DNA from 2 places in the Bacillus sp. TCT6 genome. Region 1 is predicted to be linked to the other one. Evidence: riboswitches for the same ligand, from Rfam matches in the RefSeq annotation. Region 1 holds a riboswitch; the other holds the start of a gene.
What was found. A riboswitch is a leader RNA that binds a small molecule or an ion and turns the genes downstream of it on or off. The one in region 1 is predicted to bind thiamine pyrophosphate.

Region 1 (9,355 bases):
TGACCCAGTTAATAAAGAAATTCCATATCGTACTTACGGATTTGTTGTAGATGATTGGATAAAAACGAAAGAGATTTCAAATCAATTAAAGAGTATATTCGATAAAAATCTTAGGGACAGAGATTTCTACTTTGAAGCTTTAACATTAAACTTGTTGGAAGCAAAGCAAAAGAATGGTTTATTACTTATGGTAAGTATTTTAGTTGGAATCGTCTTCTTTACATTCGCCGCTAGTTTTATTTATTTCCGATTATATACAGATTTGGATCGCGACCAACAGCAATATAAAATGATTTCGAAAATGGGATTAAGTAAAGGTGAGTTGAAAAAAGTTGTAACGAGGCAGTTATTATTAATGTTCTTTTTACCAATTTTCGTTGCAGTGATTCATACTGTAGTTGCTTATATAGCATTACAGCAATTAGTCGATTTTTCTATCATAAATAGCTCTATCGTTATTTTAATTTCATTTATATGTATACAAGTTTTATATTTCTTTATAACCCGTTGGCGTTACCTGCAAAAGCTTTATAAGGTTATGGAGCAATAGAATTTATTAGCTTGTAAGACTACACTAAAGTATGTGGAAAAATGAACTGTATGATGAAAGGAATCGTGATGAAAAGAATATTAACTATTTTTATGTTAACTATAATACTTTTAATAAGCTTTAGTGCATGTTCTAAAAAGGACAACTCATTTCCTGCAAACGGTGTATTAATTATTGGAGATGAAAATAATATTTCACCAATTATTAATCGTTATCAGGAAATTACGGAAGAAAATGAAGTGTTTTCTGTGAAAAAAGGGGAAGTTGGAAATGGAAATGTCTTAATTTTAAATGAATCTACAGCACAAGCATTGATTAAAGAAAAACTTTTTCGAAAACAAGATAATGGCTCCAATTATATTATAGATACGTTACCGAAATTCCCAAAAGAAGGGTCACTATTATTTACAAGTGAAGACGATAAGACTATGAAAAGTATTAAAATAGGAGGGGAAGAGATTCCTGTTACATACGATAGTGATGCTTGGATAGGTAACAATCGTAAATATTCAACGGAATGGTATATGATTGTAGCAAAAAATAGTGTGTATAAAGAAATAAAGGCAAATGAAATGAAAATGCATCTTCTTCATTTGAAAAAATCTCTAGGTGACGAAAAACCTAAAATGTCGACAGATAATACATTGGTTAATGAAAATGTTAAAGTAAAAAAACTAATTAAAGGTTTGGAAGGAAAAGTATCTTTCCAGTTTGTAACGATTGGAGAAAAATCATAAAAAAAGAGTTCGAGGTTGATAGAAACTTTATCACCCCCGAACTCTTTTTAGTTTGTAGACCAATCAAATATTATGCTTTACATTACTTCATTTAATCGAGTCTCGTTTGTTTCCTCAATCGCATTTGAATTTTGAACTGAATTATTTTGGGCTTCTTTTTCTTTACGAGCCTTTTGTAGCATTTCAAGGATTATCCATAAAGGAACACCTTTATCCTTTAACATCTTCCATAAATCTAATTCATTAAATTTATGCTCAGGCTGTTTCATTTCTTTTTCAGATGAACGAATATCAAACTTGATAGGATCATTTACTTTCTTACTTTCCAGTTTAGTAGAAGAGATAGTATTATGCTCAAGAGTAGATGGAGTTATTTTAGTAGGTTGAGATAATGTATGAATATTTGATCCGATTTGCATGCTTTTTCCTCCTTTTCAAGCAATGAGATTAGTTTTCTTATGGTTTTTAAATCTTTTTAACATGAGGAAACTATATCTAATTATAAATTCAAATAAACAGATTTACAAGTTGTATTGTAAAAAGTAAATGTTCACTTGAATTAATATTTATCAACAATTGTATATGTTTTCTATATATACAACGTATATAAAATACTTTACATTATGTTTAAGTTGTTAAAACATTCTGTTAATTTTTAGGAGAAAAATGTAAACGTTTTATTAGGGGGAGAAAGTATGGGGAAGTTATTTTTAAAAATATGTTTTTTCGCATTAGTGACCTTATGTTCATTCGCAGCGAAAATATCATATGCTGAAGAGAGGCAACCAAATAATTATCCTATCATATTGGTGAATGGATTTGCTGGATGGGGTAGAGAAGAAATGCTTGGCGTAAAGTATTGGGGTGGTGTTCATGATATACAGGAAGATTTGAAACGAAATGGTTATACGGTACATACCGCAGCTGTTGGACCTGTTTCTAGTAACTGGGATCGTGCATGTGAATTGTATGCGCAAATTAGCGGTGGCACAGTAGACTATGGTGCCTCGCATGCTGAGAAACATGGACATAATCGTTTTGGCAGAACTTATAGTGGTTTTACGCCGAATTGGAGTGAAACAAATAAAGTTCATTTAGTTGGGCATAGCATGGGTGGACAAACGATTAGAACATTAGTACAGCTATTAAAAGAAGGTAGTTTTGAAGAAAAGAATTATGCGAAAAATCACCCAGACACCAAAATATCACCACTATTTGAAGGTGGAAAATCATATGTTCATAGTGTTACAACATTAGCAACCCCTCACAACGGTACAACACTTGCGGATGGTAGTCTTCTGCTGCCGTTCGTTAAAGATTTACTCATTACAGCTGCGAGCTTTGGAGGAAACAATAATTTATCTTTATATGATTTTAAATTGGATCAATGGGGTATAAAGAAGATTGCTGGAGAGTCCTTTTTCCAATATAGTAATCGTATTCTAAATAGTTCACTTTGGAAAAATACAAAAGATATAAGTCAATGGGATTTAAGTACAGATGGTGCAAAGGAGTTAAATAATTGGGTAAAGACGCAACCGGATGTTTATTACTTATCTTATAGTGGACATGCATCACAAGCAGCACCTATTACAGGTTTACATTTGCCTCATATAACGATGAATAAAGTGTTGATGGGGAATGCATTTTTCTTAGGTTCTTATGCGAGATATGAAGAAAACCGTCCGTTAGTTGATACTTCTTGGTGGCAAAATGATGGTGTAGTAAATACCAATTCTATGATTGCACCAATTTCTAATGTTGCTGTAAATAATCATGAGTCATTACAGGTTGGAAAATGGAATCATATCGAAACGAAAGCGAATTGGGATCATCTCGACATGGTAGGATTAAGTGTTTCAGACTCGTTAGGTTTTTCTAGCATTCAAGAGTTTTATAGAACAATTGCTGAAAAGCTATCACGTTTACCGAAATAAGTAATAATAAAGCGCTCTCGATGGAATTCGAGAGCGCTTTATATTATATTGAAAGAGGGGTTTGGTAGAAAAATATGGGGGGATATTATGAAGATTCAAGTTGTATTATCAGGATACGGAACAGTAGGCAGAGAGTTTATAAAATTATTAAATGAAAAGTATTCATATATATATGAAACATATGGGATTCAATTAGTTGTAAGTGGCGTATTAGGAAGAAATATTGCAATACATAATGAAGACGGCTTATCTCTTCATCATTTATTGATGTATGGTGGCGGTACCGCTGCAATTGAAAAATATTTAGAGTATCATCCGAAGGAACGTGCAACAACTAGCATAAGTGGTACTGTATTGGTAGAATCAACAGTTACAAATCTTAAAGATGGAAATCCAGGGAAACAATATATGAAACAAGCGATTGAGAAACAGATGGATATAGTAGCAATTTCAAAAGGTGCACTCGTTACAAACTGGAGAGAAATAAATGAAGCAGCAAGAGGCGTAAATGTACGAATTCGATATAGCGGTGCAACAGCCGCTGCACTACCGACGCTAGATATCGGACAATTTAGTTTAGCCGGTTGCAGTATTGAAAAAATAGAAGGAATATTAAATGGAACAACTAATTATATTCTTACGAAAATGTATGAGGAAGATATGACATTTGAAGAAGCACTGAAAGAAGCGCAAAATAAAGGAATTGCTGAGACAAACCCTATATTAGATATAAGTGGTTCAGATAGTGCGTGTAAATTGTTACTTTTGACAAACAGCTTAATGGAAACAGAGAAAACACTTACTGATATACATATAAAAGGAATCGAGCACGTTACAAAACAGCAAATACAAAATGCTAAGGAACAACATAAAATTATTAAATTAATAGCATCAATATATAAGGATGAGGGTGGCAATGTGAATTTAAATGTTGAACCGTGCGAAATAGAAAAAGATCATCCGTTAGCAAAAGTAAATGGGACCGAAAAAGGAATTACGTTCTTTACAGATACGATGGGACAAGTTACTACAATTGGTGGGGCTTCTAATCCACGAGGCGCTGCAGCTGCAGCTTTAAAAGATGTAATTAACTTATATCGAAAAGACTTGTAAGACCGTACCGCCCTTTATAAAAAATACATATGTCGTGGACCTTTTGTGAATGAAATAAATATGCAAAAATGATTGCAGGGGGTAAGGAATTGTTTAAGGATTTTAAAGTTGTTAAAGATCGTCCCGTTTATATTCAATTGAAAGATTATTTGAAGAAGATGATTATGAAAGGGCACTTGCTCGGGAATCAAAAAATCCCATCAACAAGGGAACTAAGTGAATTACTAAGTGTGAGTAGAAACACTGTACTTGCTGCTTATGCAGATTTAGAGCAAGAAGGACTCATTTATGCAGTTAAAGGAAAAGGGAACTTTGTTGCGAAGGTAGATATATCTAACACTTCGTCTGTTGAAATAGATTGGAAAAATAAACTTAATACAGTGACCGCATTAGCGGATGAATTAGATTTAATGAAACATGGTGTTCGTTGGGAAAAGGGAATGATTGTTTTTAATAGTATAGCCCCGGATGAGAAGCTATTTGATGTTGAAAACTTCAAAAGAGCTTTTCTTACTCGTATGTCCATTGAAGGGGACATCGTATTGAACTACGGATATGCAAAGGGATATAAACCGTTAATGAATTATTTACTTCATTACATGGAAATGAAAGGTGTAGACATTTCGAATAAAGATATTCTAATTACAAATGGATTTACAGAAGGATTGGATATTGTACTTTCTTCTTTATCAAAAAAATCCGGTCGTGTCATTTGTGAGAATCCAACTCACCACGCTGCACTAAAGCTGTTCCGTTTACATGGACTTGAAGTTCATGGGATTGATATGAATGAGGATGGTATTGATACGAATGAAGTTGAAAAAAGCTTACGTGAAAAAGATTTTGATTTTGCTTATTTAATTCCTTCTTATCATAATCCAACCGGTATTGTTACGAGTTCAGAGAAAAGAACGGAATTGATGAGGTTATTCTCGAAATATAAGGTTCCTATTATAGAGGACGGATTTAATGAAGAATTACGTTATTCAGGTTCACATTTAGCTCCCTTATTAACTTTTGCTGGAGCTGGCAATAATGTGATTTATATTAGTAGCTTTTCAAAGGTACTTTTCCCTGGTTTACGTGTAGGTTGGATTATTGCAGATAAAGAGCTGATTCATTATTTAGAAAGCGTAAAAAGAGCAAGAACAATCCACACATCTACGTTAGATCAAGCGGTTCTATTTCAATATTTACATGAGGGATATTTTGAGAAATATTTAAAAAAGGCAAGATCGGTTTATAAGAAAAAATATGAGTTAGCTGTCGGCGCGTGTAATCAGTTCATTCCTTTCAAAAGAATGACTGGAGATGGTGGACTTCATTTATTTATAGAGCTAGAAGAGCATATGAATGCCCGCACACTTTTACAAAAGTGTTATGAGAAAGGCGTTACGTTTTCACCTGGAGATGTTTTTTACTCTGATGGAGAAGGGGCGAACACTTTCCGATTAGGGTTTTCGCGCTTGAAAGAAGAAGAAATAGTTCGGGGAATTAAAATAATTGGTGATACATTAAAAAATGAAATTTGGAGTTGAGAAAATGAAAATCGGTGTTATTATGGGCGGGGTATCGTCTGAAAAACAAGTTTCAATTATGACAGGGAATGAAATGATTGCTCATTTAGATAAAAATAAGTATGAAATAGTCCCAATTACATTAAATGAAAAAATGGATTTAATTGAAAAAGCGAAAGACATTGACTTTGCGTTGCTCGCATTACACGGGAAATATGGAGAAGATGGGACAGTTCAAGGAACACTGGAGAGTTTAGGGATTCCTTATAGCGGAAGTAATATGTTATCTAGTAGTATATGTATGGATAAGAATATTTCGAAAAAGATTTTACGTTATGAAGGTGTAGAAACACCAGATTGGATTGAACTTACAAAAATGGAGGATCTAAAGCTTGATGAGTTAGATAAGTTAGGATTTCCATTAGTGGTAAAACCAAACTCTGGCGGATCGAGTGTCGGGGTGAAAATCGTTTACAATAAAAATGAATTGATCTCAATGCTAGAAACTGTATTTGAATGGGATTCTGAAGTAGTAATTGAGAAGTATGTAAAAGGTGATGAAATTACATGTTCCATTCTGGATGGAAAACAGTTACCTATAGTTTCAATTCGACATGCAGCCGAGTTCTTTGACTACAATGCAAAATATGATGATACTAGTACAGTTGAGGAAGTTATCGAACTTCCAGCGGAAATTAATGAACGTGTAAATAAAGCGTCACTGGCTTGTTATAAAGCATTAAAATGTAGTGTTTATGCAAGAGTTGATATGATGGTGAAGGATGGAATTCCATATGTAATGGAAATTAATACATTACCAGGGATGACACAATCAAGTTTATTGCCAAAAAGTGCAGAAGCAGCGGGGATTAGTTATAGCAAACTATTAGATATGATTATTGAAACATCATTAAAAGTTAGAAAAGAAGAAGGGTTTTAAGGGGATTATATAACTAATTCTTTTGACAGTTTCACGAAGTATGCTATGATGAATACATTATAAAAACAAAATATTTATCCACTAGGGGGGCCTTTTATAGGCTGAGATCAAATGTGATTTTGAGACTCTTAGTACCTGATCTGGTTAATGCCAGCGTAGGGAAGTGGGAAAGACGTTGCTATTTAATGAGTAAATAAATACTGTCAATTTCACTTTCTTTACGCCTGTAAAGAAAGTTTTTTTATTTTACAGCTTTAATAATTGTGGATAAATACTTATATTTTATACATTATTGGAGGGATTTAAATGACTTTTTCACAATCATTACGTAAAGAAGTAGATTCAATTTGGGAAGCGAGTTTTAACCATCCTTTTGTAAAAAAACTTGGTGAAGGAACGTTAGATTTAGCTAGTTTTCGCTATTATGTGCTTCAAGATTCATATTATTTGAGTCATTTTGCTAGAGTACAAACTTTAGGAGCTGCAAAAGCTCTTGAATTAGAGACGACAGCTCGTATGGCACATCATGCTCAAAATACATATGAGGCCGAGTTATCTTTACATGAGAATTTTGCTAAAAAGCTAGGGATAACAAAAGAAGAAAAAGATAATTTTATTCCTGCGCCAACTGCATATGCGTATACTTCACATATGTATCGTGCTGCGTATGAAGGGCATTTAGGAGATATCATTGCAGCAATTTTACCTTGCTATTGGTTGTATTACGAAATTGGGGAACGTTTAAAAGAATGTCAGCCGGAAGAGCCAATTTATAACGAATGGATTTCTGCTTATGGATCTGATTGGTTCCGTATGCTAGTTGAAGAACAAATTATACGGTTAGATACTATTGCTGAAAAAGTAACAGAGGCAGACCGCAAGCGTATGAAACAGCATTTTATTATTAGCAGTCAATATGAATATTCATTTTGGGAAATGGCTTATACATTAGAAAAGTGGCCAGTGGATACAGACGTAAAAGACGTAATTGGATAAAGAATAGAAGTAATGTTAGAGATAGGTATGGATCATACCTATCTCTATATTTTTTCTTGTCAAATTTGCGTAAAGTCATTAGTGCTACGGATATGGTGAAATAGAATATCGATAATTTAGCTCATTTAATTGTCTACGCATTAACTGGATAAACTTCTGTCACATTTATTTTACAATTAAAGAACGTAAATGTTGGTGGTATGAAGTTAAATAAGAAAAGAAACCCGAGCTGTTAGCTGTAACGGAGTTGTTTTTTCTTTGCAGGAATTTCTAAGTTAACATGAAGTGCTGTTCATACAATATGCAAATTTGCATATTGTATTTTTTTGAGTTCTTTGTGTGTTAAAATCAAATATAGAGATATGGAAATATAAAGAAGCAAAAGCAGGAATATCCAATGAATTTTGAGAGGTGTTATATGTTTACAAATAAGAAATTAATTCGATTTGGTTTATCGTTGTTTGTATTTTTAGGGATAATTAATTTTACAATCAGCTATTTCCAAACATATCTTGAAACAGCAGCAGATATTAAATGGGTAATTCCAGAAATTTGGAAAACTATTTTACTAGATGTTCCTCAAGGTATACTTGTTCTTTTAGGCGCAATTGCATTATATGATTTCACAAAAGAGGCATCACAAAAAGACGCATCAATCTAAGTGTGTCTTTTTTCAATTAGAAATTTCATAGAGAGCTTTGCTGGAGAAATAGAATAAAAAGCCCTAATTAGGGCTTTTTTCTTTATAGGAATTTCTTAACCGTCATAGAAACCGGTTACTTAGAGGTGTTATAGCAAAGGCATTTACAGTACAAGAAAATCTAAGTGATATATGGAAATATATAGGATTTGTCCGCGTGATTATTGAGAAATTAATTGAGCTTAGTAAGTATGAAGATATGACGCTAGAATTTATATTTTATAATTTCTATTTATAAAAATGAGCCCATAGTAAAAATAGGTATATGAACAAGGTGCATCATCTAGTGATAAGTCATACTTTGTTGGTGTACGTATTGAACTTAGTTTATAGCGCTATTTCTACTTAGATGTAACGAACAGAAATATAGGGAAGCATCAATGAGGTTGTATTTTATAAACGGAGGTTATGAAAATGAATCAGTTTCAACAAGAAATACAAGCGTTAAGCCTTAATGATTACCGATCTGGAAATATTGTCTATTGGGACCAGCAAAATCAATATCCATATTACTATATTGAAGATGCTGCTCGTCGCTGTGGGGGTTGTGGTCGTTGTGGCGGAGGTCGTTGTGGCGGATTCCGTTGTGGTGGATTCCGTTGTATTGGTTGCTTCGGTTGTATTGGTTGCTTCGGTTGTTTTGGTTGCGGAGGTTGTGGTGGTTGTGGCGGCTGTGGCGGCTGTGGCGGTTGCTCTAACTGTTTTGATGGTTTTAGTGGTACTACTGATACTACTGGTACTATTATAACGTATGAATATTGATTGCATTTATCCTGCTATTTGCCGGGCAGTAAGACCCTAAAAAAATTCAGCGAGAGCAAAGAGAAGTTAGGTGGCCGGCTGCCCATAAAAGCCCGATGGATGA
Region 2 (9,355 bases), 2.2 Mb from region 1:
GTGTTAGGAGCAATTTCGCACGGTATGATGTCGCAGCTAAAAGAAGCTGGACTTGATGATATGAGAAATCATATAGATAAAAAGTAAGAAACCTTCATTATATAGAGTGAAGGTTTTTTGTTTCTTACAAAAATGTAAGGTAGTTGTAAGGCAAATCGATAGTTGCATAATAGCATTTTGGATAAACTATGGGTGTAAGGTAAAAGGCAAGCATATTTTAGGTAAATTAAGTTTTAGGCACTCTATATGTGAAAAAGGAGTAGGAGGGCATGGAGAAACGTTGGACGACCTTTTCTTTTTTAGCGACTAGTAATACCGTAATGCTAGATGGAAAAATGGATTTTTTGCACTTGTTTGATCGTGAAGATGATCATTCTTCTTCTAAATTTACAATGAAATGGAATAAATGGAGCGAAAGTTGTAGGTTTGAAGAAGAGGCCCCTAACGAAGAGCAAAAGATTATTTTGACAAACCCTATTAAAGCGTGGGTTGTTCAACGTCGTAAGTGTAACGTCAAAAATCACTTCAAGAAAACTGAGCCGAGACAATTAGTTATCGCTCCGGCCCGTTCTACTTCCAAATCGCGCGAAAGTAACATGTAAATATTGAGACACACACCCGAAAAAAACATCGTATATATTGCGATGTTTTTTTCTTTTTCTACAATGAAATCTTTAAATGAATTATATTTCATCTGCATCTTATATTTATATCTCTTGCTTATTCTAGTAATACATCCGATGCGAGTTGATGTGAATAAAATATAAGGAGAGAATGAAGATGAAAAAGAGACTATTACCAATTTGTGCAATGGCACTTTTAACAGTAGGATATTCTTCAGTAGCGAGTGCTTCAACAGGAACATTGACAAAGGAAGAAGCAGCGCAAATGCAGCAAGATAAAGCTAAAAAAGAAGAAGCAATTAAGGAACAGCAAAAAAGTGAAATAGAGAAAAAGGAAGCGGCACAAGTACAAGAAAAAAATGATATGGCTAAAGAAGAGGAAGCAATAAAAGCTGAGAAAAAAAGTGAAGAAGAGAAAAAGAGAATAGCGCAAGAACAGTTAAAAAACGATATGGCCAAAAAAGAAGTAGCTATAGAAGCTGGGCAAAAGAATGAAGTAGCTAAAAAAGAAGTAGCCAAGCCAGTTGTACAAGGTGAAAAATTGCCAAACACGGCATCAAATAACGTGGTAATGATGGGATTAAGTGCAGCCCTTGTAGCACTAGGTACATTATTTGGTTTGAATCGTCGCAGTAAGTTTAAAGCGTAAATAAAATATTGTCCTATAAAGAATGGGATAATTTCATATATTAAAAATGGTAGGTTACTCCTACCATTTTTGGCATGGAGGGATGAAACATGAAGTTACTCAATTATATCGGTATCATATTGATGGCTATAGGGCTATTCATGGGATCCTATTACGCTGTGGAATGGTATAAAGGAAAGAGCTCTGCCGGGCAATTAACAGCAGAAGAAATAAAGAGCCTTAAAAATATACAAGATACTCAACTTTCTCATGAAACACCTGTAACCACTCAAGTGCCTTCTTCTCAAACAGAACATAAAGAAGGAGAAAAGGTAGCGATGTTAAACATACCGAAAATAAAGAAGAAGTTTTCTATATATTGGGGAGCGGATGATACGACTCTGAAAAAAGGAGTTGGTATGTTTGTTAGTGATTTAACGACAACTCCATCTGGAGGGGGACATACTGTACTGAGTGGACATCGAGATACTGTATTTACAGATTTAGGAGAGTTGAAAGAAAAGGATACCCTTGTTTTAGAGTATGATAATAAAACGTACACATATGAAATTCAAAAGACATGGATTACTCATGCGGATGATCGTAATGTTATTATAAAAAAAGAAGAACCGATATTAACACTGACAACTTGTTATCCATTTGATTATATAGGGGATGCACCAGATAGATATATTATCGAGGCGAAGTTAACTGGCAGTTATTCAAAATGAAATTATAGTTTCTGAAAGCAGGAGGGGGATATATAAGTTATGTCAAAAAACATTTTAATTGTTGAAGATGAAGATATATTACGTGAAATATTAAAAGATTATTTTTTAAGTGAACAATATGTAGTGTTTGAAGCGAGGGACGGGAAAGAGGCTTTAGTTGTATTTGAAGAAGAAGAAGAAGTTGATTTAGTTATTTTAGATATTATGTTGCCAGAACTCGATGGATGGTCTGTTTGCCGAAGAATTAGGAAGACGTCCGAGGTGCCTATTATTATGCTGACGGCGCGCGTAGATGAAGATGATACGTTACTTGGTTTTGAACTTGGGGCAGATGACTATGTGACGAAGCCGTATAGTCCACCCATTCTATTAGCAAGAGCGAAACGATTATTAGAAAGTAGAAAGGCATCGAAGAAACCTTTAGAGAATGAAGATGATACGTTATCGATTCATGGCATCCAAGTTCATTTTCCGTCACGTACTGTTACTGTTGATGAGGCAGATGTTAGTTTAACGCATACGGAGTTTGAAATATTAGTGTATTTCATGAAAAACCAAGGAATTGTACTAACAAGGGAACAATTAATTTCAAGAATTTGGGGATATGAATTTGCTGGTGATGATCGAACGGTTAATAGTCATATTCGTAATTTAAGAAATAAATTAGGAGAGAAGGCAAAGTACATTACAACTGTAGTACGAACAGGTTATAAATTTGAGGGAAATGTATGAAGAAAGGAATTGTACTAAAATTATTTACTCTTACAACAGCATTATGTATGTTGATTTTAGCGACGATATTTATTGGACAAACGATATTTTTTAAACAATATTATGCGAATCGAAAAGTGGAAGATATTAAAGTGAATTTAAATTCCTTTGAGAAGAATTATCTAAACTACACAGGAAATGCAGAAGGAATTCAGAAACTTGAGCAAGACTTTTTTAGGGAAAATAATACGTGGATTACGACACTAGATCAGAATGGGAATTTAAAACATGTGGATGATTTTTATTTTGAGGTAACGATAGATCGTAGGCAACAAAAGAGCTTTGGACAACAACTATTCAAGATACCCTTATACAATCTCGTCAATATAGAGGAGATTGATAATAAATCATTAGAGCAGTTTTTAGGACAAGAGATTTATTTTTCTGGAGTGAGAAAAGAAGATAGTTTTATTCCATTCTCTTTTTCTTTATCTAAGCAGAATTTAAGTGGATCTAATAAACCGTTAGAAAAAGCATTTCAGGAGAAAATAAAATTAGATGAGGAGAAAAAGAGAGCGGCTGGGGAGCAACTTGCTAAGGAAAAGAAACCAGCCGTACAGGAAGAAGCTGCTCAGGAATTAGGCGTTTACATAGGAGGACGTGTTACAAAAGTACAGTTACCAGATGTAAACGGTCCTGTGAATCCAATTTATAAAAATAGCATATTTTTAGATAATATTAAGGGTTTTCAAACCGATTTATTATTAAAAGAAAGCAATAAAATACGATATACAACACAAACAATAGATTATGAAAAGAATGATATAAAATATAAATTATTAGTTAAGCCAATAAAAGAAAAAGACGGATCAGTAGCATATATATATGCAATGGCTTCTTTACAGCCTGTAGATGAAGCTGTACAAATGGTGCAAGATTATTACATATACATCATTGCATTTGTAGTCGTTCTTATTTTTTTAGCTTCGTTTTATTATTCAAAGCAAATTGCCAAACCGTTATTAAAAATAAATGATACGACGAAGAAAATAGCGCATTTAGATTTTACAGAAAAAATACCGATTACTTCAAAAGATGAAATTGGTGATTTATCGAAAAATATTAATATACTTTCTAACAAATTAAATTCTCATATCGGACAGCTTGAACAAGATATTGAAAAGGAAAGAAAGTTAGAAAATACACGGAAAGAATTCATTTCTGGTGTTTCGCATGAATTGAAAACACCGCTGAGTATTATGAAAAGTTGTATTTCCATTTTAAAAGACGGGGTAGCTGAGCATAAAAAAGAGTATTATTTTCAGGCGATGGAGAGAGAAGTAGACAAAATGGATACTTTAATTTTGGATATGCTTGAGTTAGCTAAATTTGAATCTGGTACATATAAAATGAAAAAGTCTTCGTTTTATATTGATACAGTAATTGAAGATATATGTGAACATCTATCTGTGGAAATAGAGAAAAAAGAACTTCATGTCCATAAAAATATACGTTCATTTGAAGTGATTGCAAATCAAGGCCGAATTGAACAAGTCATTGTGAACTTCATTACGAATGCAATACGTTATACACCAAATAAAGAGGATATTATTATTTCGACAATAGATGATAAAGATCGTATAAAAGTGTGCATTGAAAATAAAGGTACTCACATTGAAGAAGAACAATTAGATAAAATTTGGGATCGCTTTTATCGCGTGGATGCAGCTCGGCAGCGTTCACAAGGTGGGACGGGACTTGGGCTTGCTATTTCTAAAAATATTTTAGAATTACACGATGCTGAATATGGAGTAAAGAATACAGGAGACGGTGTATTATTTTACTTTTACTTACCGAAAAAAGCGTAGATAATGCATGCTACGCTTTTTTTAATTTATTTTCATACTATCTTTACCTAATCTTTATTTTTAAACGATATAATCTGGTTAGAAAACGAGGTTATGTAAGGAGTCGATGAACCGTGCATAGCAATTGGCTAAGTATAATGGTATTTATTTTCTTTTGTGCATTTATTGTATTTTTAATTGATATTACGATATGAAAAAAGAGCGCTCATTAAGCGCCCTTTTTTTGTGTATTCATTTGATAAGCACTGATGCTTTTGAATAAACGTGGTGAAGTGATAAATAAAAATATAAGTAAAACGGTACATAGAATATAGGAACCAATCATTGTACTACCGTTAAATATTAAAGAATATAGAACTGCTGATTGTCCTTTTGGTGCATATTGTCCCCAGAAAATGATACCAGCGATAAAGTGACAGAAGTAACGAGCTAGACTACCGATAAAAGTAGCGACGATAATATATCCAATTACTTTCTTCCCTTGGTTTGGTTTTGATGAAGGTTTGTCTTTACGGCTACCTAAGTTTGATTGTTCTTCGTTATTTTCATTGGATGTTAAAAGCGCCTTTTGAATTGGACGATAGAATAAACCAGCAAACCCAATGAATGCGAAAGCAATGAAGTATTCAATTAATACTTGAATTGGTGTTACGATAATGGCATCGCCTACAACAATTTGTAATAATCCCCAAATTAAGCCTCCTAAGAAAGCCATTTTGAAACCCCAGCGATAAGCGATAATAAAAATAGGAATCATTGCAAAAGATATAGAACCGCCTGTAGCTGATATTTTTATTGAAAGTGGTAAAATGTCGATGACCATGGCGAAGGCTGCAAGAATAGCAGATTCAATCATCGCTTGTAAATTGGTGTTACGCATGTTGTCTCCCCCTAAATCCAAGTTGTACAAAAAAGAATAGATATCATAGGAGGATACGAAATACGTAAATGAAAAGAGGTATGTATTTCGGACGTTTGCACAATCCCTGCGTTAGCATTAACTAACAGGTTCGAAGGGTCGGAACGAAGTGTTCCCTCTCAGCGGCATGGCTCCCCCAGTGATAACGAGATTCTTTATTTGTTATTGTTTATTGTAAGCGAAATGGATGGGAATGGCAAACGAATCTGTTATGACAATTATTGAAATAGAATTGTAGCGAAATGTTAATAAATATGAAGCAAAAGGGTATAGTACAAGAGAAATAGAGTGTGCTATAATTCTTCTGAAAATAATTATCATTCTCTTCGGAGGGGGAAGGTTATGAGCTTAGTAGATATTAAAATCGGTGAGAAAGTGCTAGTGAAAAGTGTTCAGTCTTTAGATTATTTACTAAAGAGAAGATTGGCTGCTTTCGGTCTTTCTGAAGGAAGCGAACTTCGTATGAAGCAAAAGGCGATGTTCAAAGGTCCTTGTACATTGGAGTGTCGTGGACAGTTAATTAGTATTCGTCATTGTGACGCGAAAATGATAAAGGTGGAATTAGCGTGAATAAGGTTGCTTTGCTAGGGAATCCAAATACAGGAAAGACATCATTATTTAATGCACTTACTGGTTCTTATGAATACGTAGGAAACTGGAGCGGTGTAACAGTAGAAAAAAAGGTTGGTAAATTAAAAGATAGACAAGGAACATTAATTGATTTACCAGGTGTTTATGATTTAAATCCAGTTTCACGTGATGAAGGTGTTGTAACAAACTTTCTATTAACAGAAGAATTTCAGCATATGTTAAATATTGTGGATTCTTCGCAGTTTGAACGAAATATGCATTTAACGTTGCAGTTGCTCGAATTTGGCAAGCCAGTTTCAATTGGTCTAAATATGGTTGATGTGGCGAAGCAAAGAGGAATTGTGATCGATGTAAAACGTTTATCCGAATTATTAGGCGTAACAGTCGTTCCTGTCGTTGCAAGAAGTGGAAAAGGTTGTGAAGAACTACTTGCGACCCTTAAAGAAAATGACAAAAACGAGAAAAAACCATTCATTATTTCATATGGTGTACAAATGGATGAAGGAATTGAAGAGGTAATTTCTCTTTTAGAGAAAGCGAATTACGAGCATCCGAGATGGTTAGCACTTCAATTTTTAAGCAATAACGAAGTAGTAGAAAAAGAAATAAAAGCATTACCAATTTATAAGGAACTTGTAGCCATTCGATCTCGCCTAGAGGGAAAACTTGATTGTACGTTGGAAGAGCACATTTACAAAACTCGTGAAGCGTATATTGAAAAGTTAAAAACAAATGTTATGAAGCATGAGAAAGAAGGGAAAATTCCTTTTTCGGAAAAAATTGATAGACTAATTACGCATAAAATTTTAGGACTTCCAATCTTTTTAGCAGTTATGTTTTTTATTTTTCAGGTTACGTTTACGTGGATTGGGACACCTTTATCGGATATGTTAGATGAGTTTTTTGGTGGCCAGCTTACGGATTGGGTGACGGTTGGACTTACAAGTATTGGAGCTTCTCATTTTATTCAAGCGCTCGTTACAGAAGGTATTATTGCCGGTGTTGGTGCTGTATTAGTATTCGTACCACAAATCTTTGCACTATTCTTTTTCATTTCATTATTAGAAGACTCAGGATATATGGCGCGAATTGCAGTTGTTATGGATCGAATTATGGAGTTCTTCGGTTTAAACGGAAAAGCGTTTATTCCGATGATTATCGGTTTTGGATGTAACGTTCCAGGTATTATGGCAGCGAGAACGATTGAACAAGAAAAAGAACGTTTACTTACAGTTCTTGTAACACCATTTATGTCTTGTTCGGCACGTTTGCCTGTATACGCATTATTTGCGGGCGTATTCTTCCCTCATAGTCAGGCAACTGTTGTATTTTCTTTATATGTTGCAGGTATTGTTCTTGCATTACTAGTTACAAAAATTATGTCTCTTACAATTTTAAAAGCGGAAAAGTCTATTTTCGTAATTGAACTACCTCCTTACCGCGTGCCACAAGCGAAAACGTTATGGCTAAGCACGTGGGAGAAAGGGAAAGGATTTGTTCGTAAAGCAGGTACATTCATCTTTGGTGGTTCTGTTGTCATTTGGTTATTAAACTATGCAGGTCCATCAGGATTTGGTGTTGATATGGGAGACAGTTACTTAGCGATGATTGGTGGGTTTATCGCACCGTTATTTGCACCGCTCGGCTTCGGAACGTGGCAAGCTGCAGCATCCCTTTTAACAGGATTTTTAGCAAAAGAAGTTGTCGTTTCTACAATGGCAATTATTTATGCAGTTAAAGAAGATGTGCTTGGAAACGTAATGGGAGCACATTATACAGCATTATCAGCTTATGCATTTATGTTCTTTATTTTATTATATGTTCCATGTTTAGCGACGGTGGCTGTTATTAAACGTGAAACAGGATCAGCCAAATGGACGATTTTCTCAGTCGTTTATCCACTCGTTGTTGCTTATGTATTAACGCTTATTATATACCAAGTTGGATCTTTACTAGGATTCTAAAAGGAGATGTATAATGATGGTCAATATTATAATTGGAGCTATCATTTTTGGTTATGCAGCATACACGTTAGTTAATTTTGTAAAGAGAAGTAAAAAAGGAAAATGCGCAGCATGTTCTTTAAATAAGTCATGTCAGTCGAAAACTTGTAGTCCGGATATGGAACAAATTGCTCATAATAAATAGAAAAAAGCTTTGCGAATTGCAAAGCTTTTTTGTTTTACTTTTTAATTTTTACAAGTTGAGAAGCTTCGACGCCTTTGTAACCAGGGAACTCTTTACTTGGGTCTTTATCAAATTTTAATACACCTACAGATTTTTCATCACCTTTTACATTGTTGTAAGTTGCGTCATCGACAATCGCATACATATCTGTATATGCACGGCCACTTCCGATAATTGTGTTGCCTTCATATTTTAATTTTGCCCCATCAAGTGTAGCATTTTCTACTTTTTCTTTTGCAAATAATAAACCTTGTTCTGTTGTTACAGCTGGTAATTTATCAAGTGGTTTCGTGTTGTCTTTTTCATCAACTTTGCTAAGTAACTCTTTTTTCACTAGTTCTTCACCAGTTTTCTTATCCATTACAAGAACTTTTTTACCATCTAATGTTGTCATTTTCATTTTATAGAAGTCTTTTTCTTTCACTTCTTTTTTGTTTTTATCTGTAATTTGCTGAACTTGTTCTTCTGAGCCGTACAGTACAAAACCGTTCGCTTTCTCTCCTAATAAAGAACAACCTGATAATGCACCAAATGAAATTGCTGCTGCTAATCCGATTCCTACTAATTTTTTCATGATGATTTCTCCTTTTATATGTTTTATAGTAAATACAATTTTTGTATTATTGCTTACATGTGAAGAAGCTTGTTTGTTGCTTCTGGTATTAGTGTATAAGAAATATCAGAATGCAACTATCGAGTTAGCTTACAGTAACATTACACTTATGTAATTTAGTGAAATCGCACAAAAGTAAGTTAATTTCAAAGAGGGATAATGAGAATATATTATAAATACAATATTGTATATAGAATGTCATATTATAATGGATGTATTTTGGAAATAACATGTAAGGACATATTAGTTTTGTTATAATAAACAAATAGGCTGTAAAATGAATATTCTTTACTGTAAAGGGAGATTTTTCAGTTTTCCAAGTAGTGAATTTGAAATATGAGGTTTATCATAGGAGGAATTTAGATGTCTGTATTTAAACGATTAAGAGATTTAACAATGTCAAATGTGTATTCATTAATTGAAAAAGCGGAAGATCCAGTTAAGATGACTGATCAATATTTACGCGATATGCAAGCCGATGTAC

Region 2: it holds a riboswitch for thiamine pyrophosphate, as region 1 does, so the genes downstream of both, thiT (energy-coupled thiamine transporter ThiT) here and tenA (thiaminase II) in region 1, are expected to answer to the same signal.

The regions. Positions count from the first base shown of each region.
Region 1 is NZ_JBVYHX010000001.1:2,269,107-2,278,461, forward strand. It holds gene AC0ONG_RS11475 (ABC transporter permease) at 1-550, shown strand, start outside; gene AC0ONG_RS11480 (lipoprotein BA_5634 family protein) at 604-1,287, shown strand; gene AC0ONG_RS11485 (DUF3914 domain-containing protein) at 1,365-1,706, opposite strand; gene AC0ONG_RS11490 (esterase/lipase family protein) at 1,983-3,224, shown strand; gene AC0ONG_RS11495 (homoserine dehydrogenase) at 3,312-4,337, shown strand; gene pdxR (MocR-like pyridoxine biosynthesis transcription factor PdxR) at 4,427-5,875, shown strand; gene AC0ONG_RS11505 (D-alanine--D-alanine ligase) at 5,880-6,794, shown strand; TPP riboswitch at 6,868-6,973, shown strand; gene tenA (thiaminase II) at 7,101-7,790, shown strand; gene AC0ONG_RS11515 (DUF3937 domain-containing protein) at 8,188-8,451, shown strand; gene AC0ONG_RS11520 (heterocycloanthracin/sonorensin family bacteriocin) at 8,905-9,252, shown strand.
Region 2 is NZ_JBVYHX010000001.1:4,453,344-4,462,698, reverse strand. It holds gene AC0ONG_RS22890 (hypothetical protein) at 1-87, shown strand, start outside; gene AC0ONG_RS22885 (hypothetical protein) at 270-602, shown strand; gene AC0ONG_RS22880 (LPXTG cell wall anchor domain-containing protein) at 781-1,272, shown strand; gene AC0ONG_RS22875 (class D sortase) at 1,362-1,982, shown strand; gene AC0ONG_RS22870 (response regulator transcription factor) at 2,022-2,714, shown strand; gene AC0ONG_RS22865 (sensor histidine kinase) at 2,711-4,561, shown strand; gene thiT (energy-coupled thiamine transporter ThiT) at 4,770-5,441, opposite strand; TPP riboswitch at 5,527-5,628, opposite strand; gene AC0ONG_RS22855 (FeoA family protein) at 5,823-6,050, shown strand; gene feoB (ferrous iron transport protein B) at 6,047-8,035, shown strand; gene AC0ONG_RS22845 (FeoB-associated Cys-rich membrane protein) at 8,049-8,219, shown strand; gene AC0ONG_RS22840 (lipoprotein BA_5634 family protein) at 8,254-8,832, opposite strand; gene AC0ONG_RS22835 (PspA/IM30 family protein) at 9,235-9,355, shown strand, end outside.